Regions from separate parts of the Streptomyces sp. AC602_WCS936 genome, predicted to be linked through region 1. Evidence: riboswitches for the same ligand, from Rfam matches in the RefSeq annotation. Region 1 holds a riboswitch; the other holds the start of a gene.
What was found. A riboswitch is a leader RNA that binds a small molecule or an ion and turns the genes downstream of it on or off. The one in region 1 is predicted to bind cobalamin.
Positions count from the first base shown of each region.

Region 2: linked by a shared signal. The riboswitch ahead of KUM03_RS05965 (energy-coupling factor ABC transporter permease) and the one ahead of metE (5-methyltetrahydropteroyltriglutamate--homocysteine S-methyltransferase) in region 1 are both predicted to bind cobalamin.

Region 1 is NZ_JAGMUF010000003.1:123,136-126,334, reverse strand. It holds gene KUM03_RS01520 (MFS transporter) at 1-335, shown strand, start outside; partial or broken gene KUM03_RS01515 (3-hydroxyacyl-CoA dehydrogenase family protein) at 453-947, shown strand; cobalamin riboswitch at 1,135-1,357, shown strand; gene metE (5-methyltetrahydropteroyltriglutamate--homocysteine S-methyltransferase) at 1,527-3,199, shown strand, end outside.
Region 2 is NZ_JAGMUF010000012.1:25,549-28,747, reverse strand. It holds gene cbiQ (cobalt ECF transporter T component CbiQ) at 1-277, opposite strand, end outside; gene KUM03_RS05970 (energy-coupling factor ABC transporter substrate-binding protein) at 278-622, opposite strand; gene KUM03_RS05965 (energy-coupling factor ABC transporter permease) at 619-1,332, opposite strand; cobalamin riboswitch at 1,362-1,548, opposite strand; gene KUM03_RS05960 (potassium channel family protein) at 1,606-2,118, opposite strand; gene KUM03_RS05955 (chloride channel protein) at 2,180-3,199, opposite strand, start outside.

The DNA.
Region 1 (3,199 bases):
CGGTGTGCTTCGAGTTCACCTTCGGCGTCCTCGGCGACCTGTTCGGGCGGCGCAGGCTCGTCCTTGCGGGCACCGCTCTGGTCGCCGCCGGCAGCACCGTCGCCGCGCTCCCCCCGACCGTCCAGGTGTTCTGGCTCGGCGCCGCCCTGAATGGACTGGGCGCCGGGGCCATGTTCCCCGGCTCGCTCACCGCACTCACCGCGGTCACCCGCGACGTACGGCAGCGGGCGCACGCCATCGCGGTCTGGAGCGGGTCTTGTCCGCCGGCGCCGCCGTGTCCCCCCCTGCTCGGCGGCATGTTCGCCAGGATCGGGTCGTGGCGCGGCTCCTTCTGAGTACTCGTCGGACTCGCCTTGATCAGCATGGTGCTCACCATGGCGCTGGCGACGGAGTCCAAAGCACCCGAGGGCCGCAAGTTCGACGTAGCAGGTCAGGTCACCTTCGCGGCCGGCCTCATGCGGCTCGGCAAGGCGACCGCGCGGGCGGACCGGGTCGTCGGCCTGCACTTCTTCAACCCCGTTCCCGTCCTGCCGCTGGTCGAGGCAGCCACCTCACTGCACACGTCGGCCGGGACGACCGCCCTGGTGGAGGACTTCGCGACCCGGACGCTCGGCAAGACGGTCGTCCGCTCCAAGGACCGGGCCGGCTTCGTCGTCAACGCGCCGCTCATCCCCTACCTGCTCTCGGCCGTGAGGATGGCGGAGTCCGGGTTCGCCACGGCCGCCGACATCGACGCGGGCATGGAGCCGGGCTGCGCCCACCCGATGGGACCACTGAGGCTGGCCGACCTCATCGGCCTGGACACCGTGGCGTCCATCGCGCATTCCCTCTACGACGAGTTCCGCGAGCCCCTCTACGCCCCGCCTCCGCTGCTCCAGCGGATGGTGGAGGCGGGACTGCTCGGCCGGAAGACCGGCCGGGGGTTCCACTCCTACGACCAGGGCTGAGGGCCTGGTACGACGCGAGTCGAGGGGCCCGCAGCGCCCCTTGGGGTGAGGGTCCCCTGCGGCACGACGGGAAGGGGCGGTGAGGCGAGTGCGGCGCTCACCGCCCCTCACCGCTGCCACCTGCCAAGAGGCCCGACCCGCCTTCCGGATGATGGACGGTGCTCTTCCATTCGCGGCGACACCCCGTAAGGTGACCGCAGCAGCTGGTTCGCCCCGTTCGCCAGGCGGGGTGTCGCAAGAGGGAACCCGGTGGGAATCCGGGACTGCCCCGCAGCGGTGAGCGGGAACGACCGCCGTCATACGCACTGGGTCCGACGTACCGGATCTGGGAAGCGACGGCCAGTAGGGGTCCTCCGTCACGGAGGGCGTGCCCGTAAGTCCGAAGACCTGCCAACTGCCCGCGTGCGGACCGATCCGTACGCGGACATCTCGGTGACCTCGAGGGCGGGTCGGCGTACACACCAGACGGAACGACCGTGCCCTTGCCGCGCGGGTTCCTTGCCGTCAGGTTCGTCATTCCCTTCGCGCTCTCGTCCCGTCTCCGGGATCTCAGGGATTCATCTCGCGAAGGAGATCTCCGTGACAGCGAAGTCCGCAGCCGCGGCAGCACGGGCCACCGTGTACGGCTATCCCCGCCAGGGTCAGAACCGGGAACTGAAGAAGGCCGTCGAGGGCTACTGGAAGGGCCGCGTCACCGCCGACGCCCTCCGGACCACCGCCGCGGAGCTGCGCCGCAGCAACTGGCGGCAGCTCGCCGACGCCGGCGTCCAGGAGGTGCCCACCGGCGACTTCTCGTACTACGACCACGTCCTCGACACCACCGTCATGGTCGGCGCCGTCCCCGACCGGCACCGTGCCACCGTCGCATCCGACCCCCTCGCCGGCTATTTCGCCATGGCCCGCGGCACCCAGGAGGTCGCTCCGCTCGAGATGACCAAGTGGTTCGACACCAACTACCACTACCTGGTCCCCGAGCTGGGCCCCGGCACCGTCTTCACGGCGGACTCCACCAAGCAGGTCGCCGAACTGAGGGAAGCCCTCGCCCAGGGCCTGACCGCACGGCCCGTGCTGGTCGGCCCCGTCACCTACCTCCTGCTCGCGAAGCCGGCCCCCGGCGTGCCGGCCGACTTCGAGCCGCTGACCCTGCTGGACCGTCTGCTGCCCGTGTACGCCGAGGTCCTCGCCGACCTGCGGGCGGCCGGTGCCGAGTGGGTGCAGGTCGACGAGCCCGCCCTCGTCCAGGACCGCACCCCGGCCGACCTGAACGCCTCCGAGCGCGCCTACCGCGAACTGGGTTCCCTCACCGACCGGCCGAAGCTGCTCGTCGCCTCCTACTTCGACCGGCTGGGCGACGCACTGCCGGTGCTGGCCAAGGCCCCGGTCGAGGGTCTCGCGCTGGACTTCACCGATGCCGCCGCCGCCAACCTGGACGCCCTCGCCGCCGTCGGCGGGCTGCCCGGCAAGCGCCTGGTCGCCGGCGTGGTCAACGGCCGAAACATCTGGATCAACGACCTCCAGAAGTCGCTGTCCACCCTCGGCACCCTGCTCGGGCTCGCCGACCGAGTCGACGTCGCCGCCTCCTGCTCCCTGCTGCACGTGCCCCTGGACACGGCGGCCGAGCGGGACATCGATCCGCAGGTCCTGCGCTGGCTGGCCTTCGCCCGGCAGAAGACCACGGAGATCGTCACCCTCGCCAAGGGCCTCGCCCAGGGCACCGACACCATCGCCGGGGAACTCGCCGCCAACCGCGCCGACCTGGCCTCCCGCGCAGGGTCACCGATCACCCGCGATCCTGCCGTCCGGGCCCGGGCCGAGGCCGTGACGGACGCCAACGCCCGCCGCTCACAGCCGTATGCCGAACGGTCCGCGGCCCAGCGCGCCCACCTGCGCCTGCCGCTGTTGCCCACGACGACCATCGGCTCGTTCCCGCAGACCACCGAACTGCGCACCGCACGGGCCGACCTGCGGGCGGGCCGCATCGACACGGCCGGTTACGAGGAGCGCGTCAAGACCGAGATCCAGGAGGTCGTCTCCTTCCAGGAGAAGACCGGCATCGACGTCCTCGTGCACGGCGAGCCCGAACGCAACGACATGGTCCAGTACTTCGCCGAACAGCTCACCGGCTACCTGGCCACGCAGCACGGCTGGGTCCAGTCCTACGGCACCCGCTACGTCCGCCCGCCGATCCTGGCCGGCGACATCTCCCGCTCCGAGCCGATGACGGTCCGCTGGACGTCCTACGCCCAGTCACT
Region 2 (3,199 bases), on a different contig from region 1:
TCAGGAACCCGTCCGGGCCCCCGACCTGAACGAGCAGCGGCAGCGCCCCCGTCACGCAGAAGCCCAGCGGCACCCGGTACGCCCGCCACAGCCTGCGCCCGGGCACCCCCGCGGGCCCCAGCAGCACGGCGAGCGCCGTCACCAGCACCAGCGCCGCGCCCGGCCAGGGCGGCAGCGCGACCGCCAGCACGGTCAGCCCGAGCCCGAGCACGGCCTTGTCCACGGGATGACGGCGACGCCAGCGACTGCTGTGCGCCGCCGCGTCGATCGGCAGCACTCAGTCCCCTTCGGGCGCGTCCCGCACAGCCGTCGCCGCCCTCGCCCGCTCCGCGCCCTGCCGCCGCCCCCGGCGCAGCCCGAAGTAGTACGCGAGCACGCCCGCGCCGATCGCGGCCTGCAGGGCGAACAGCGCCGACTCGACCTCCCCCGAGGGCGGTTCGTACAGCGGCGAGAACCACGGCTCGTAGTCCGGCTCGATCTCGGTGATCGCCGTCTCCGCCTCCGCGTCGGCCCCGGCGAACGGCTCCTCCTTGTGGTCGCCGAGTCCCAGCGCCAGCGGCAGCACCGCGAGCGCGGCCACGGCGAGCAGCAGCAGCGCGTTGATCTTGGCGTTCCGGCTCATCGGGCCACCTCCTGTCCCTCGGTCTTGGCGGCCCCCGTGGTCCCCGTCCTCGTCAGCAGCACGCCCAGCCGGGTCAGTTCCCCCTTGCTGGACTGCACCAGCAGCCGCATCACGACCACCGTGAGCAGGCCCTCGCTCACCGCGAGCGGGATCTGCGTCACGGCGAAGACGGACCCGAACTTGCCGAGCGAGCCCAGGAATCCGCTGCCCGGGTCGGGGAAGGCCAGCGCCAACTGCACGCTGGTGACGCAGTACGTGGACAGGTCGGCGACGAACGCCCCGCAGAACACGGTGACCATCAGCGGCACGTCGAAGCGGCGCAGCAACCGGTAGACGCCGTACCCGGCCCACGGGCCGACGATCGCCATCGAGAAGACGTTGGCGCCGAGCGTGGTCAGCCCGCCGTGCGCGAGCAGCAGCGCCTGGAAGAGCAGGGTGATGGTGCCCAGCACCGCCATGACCGGCGGCCGGAAGAGGATCGCGCCCAGACCGGTGCCGGTCGGATGGGAGCAACTCCCGGTGACGGACGGCAGTTTCAGGGCCGACAGGACGAAGGTGAAGGCCCCGGAGGCGCCGAGGAGCAAGGTGCTCTCCGGGTGCTCCCTGACCTCACGGGTGAGTGACCGTACTCCGTGGACGACGAACGGCGCGGACGCGACACCCCAGGCGATCGCGTGCGCCGGAGGCAGAAAGCCCTCGGCTATGTGCATGACTCGGCAGACCCTCTCCAGCACCTCGTGGATGGACGACGCGCCTTGGCCGGTCTCCTGGCTTACGGGTACCACCGCCCGTGCTCCGCCTTCCCGGATCGCAAGCGATCCAGTGGCTGCCCGCGAGGGCCGGAGCCGGACTTCCCGATTCACAGTGGCGAGGGCCGCACCGGCATCACACCGGATTTCCCGTTCACCAAGGCGTGACGACGGTAGTGCTCCCACGAGGGTGGTGACAAGCGGGCCTCCCGCCCGGCGGGCGCGTGCGCCCCCTCAGCCTTCCCGCGAGCCGGGCCGGTCCCGCCCCGTGCGCCGCACCACCATGTCGCGCATCCGCTGCGTCAGCGCGGTCGCGGCGGCGGTCAGGAACACGAAGCTGTACGCGATCTGCAGAACCGTCACGATCCGCGCCGACTGGCCCCGCGGGGTGATGTCGCCGTACCCGACGGTCGCCAGGGTGACGATCGTGAAGTACAGGGCGTCGACGCGGGTGTGCAGGCCGGTGAACTCGCCGGGCTGTTTGGCGAGGGCGTAGTAGGTGGCCGAGAAGACGTGCACGGACAGGACGATCAGCAGGGAGAGGACCATGCCGGGCCGGGAGTCCGGCCGGTCGACCAGTACGTGCCGGATCTGCCGGAGCAGCAGCACGGCCACGGCGGTCAGGACCAGGGCGAACAGCAGCCAGCTCAGCAGGGGGCGTTGCGGGCCCAGATGATCGAGGGGGAGGAGGAAGTAGGCCGTGACCACGACCGCCGCGGCCCCGGCCCGCAGCCCCCAGGGCCGCACCGCCCGCCACCCGGCCGACCGGCCCCTCACCGCCCCGCCCGCCACCCGGCCCACCGCCCCGTCACCGCCCCGTCCCGGCCGCCGGTCCGCCGTCCGTGTCCGGCCCCGCCCCTGGTCTCCCGTCCGCCTTCGTCCCCGGACCCCCGTCCGCGCTCGGCTCGGTCCGGCGGGTCACCTGGGCGACGATGAAGGCGACCACCGACCCGGTGACGATCAGCGGCATCTGGTCGTGCGCGTCGCCGCCCATCAGCAGTACCGCCAGCACGGCGCTGGCCAGCGGCAGCCCCGTCACCGCGGCCGCGGCGGCGGAGATGCCGAGGGCGAGGGCCGGCGTCGTTCCGAAGCCCGGCAGGCCGGAGCAGGCCAGGGCCGTCGCCGTGCCCAGCAGCACCGCCGGGAAGATCGGGCCGCCGCGCAGACTGCCCAGCGCGATGCCCCAGGCCAGCCCTTTGCACGCGACCAGTGCCACCAGCGCGCCCACCGACCAGGCGTGCGGGTGCGCGGCGAGCTCGGCGAGCGTGGCCTGCCCGGACAGTGCCGCCTGAGCCGGGGAGCGGCCGGTGATCAGGGCGTACGCGCTGACGCAGACGCCGACCGCCGTGGCGCAGGCGACGGTGCGGACGGCCGTGCGCTCCCGCGTCCAGGAGACCGTGCGCCGGCCCAGCTCGCGGCCCAGCGTGATCAGCACGGCGATCAGCGCCGCCGTGGGGATGCCCCAGAGGAAGTCCCCGGCGTCCGGATTGGCGCCCGGCGGCAGGTCGTGCAGCGTGAGGGCGCCGATCTTCAGGCCGGTCCACTGGCCGAAGCCGGTGAAGACCAGGGCGCCCGTCGCGCTGGCCAGCAGACAGGGCAGCAGCAGGGCGACCAGCTGGGCGCCGCCGAGCCCGGCCCCCTCGATGAGCAGCACGGCCGCGGCCACCGGGCCGCCGAGAATGGTGGAGATCGCGGCGGTGGAGCCGGCCGTGGCGAGGACCGCGCTCGCTTTCGGGTCCCCGGCCGCACCCGCCCGCCGCACCGCCAGCAGGGCGAGCCCGCTGCCCACGGCCATCAGCGGCGCCTCCGGCCCCAGCACCACCCCCAG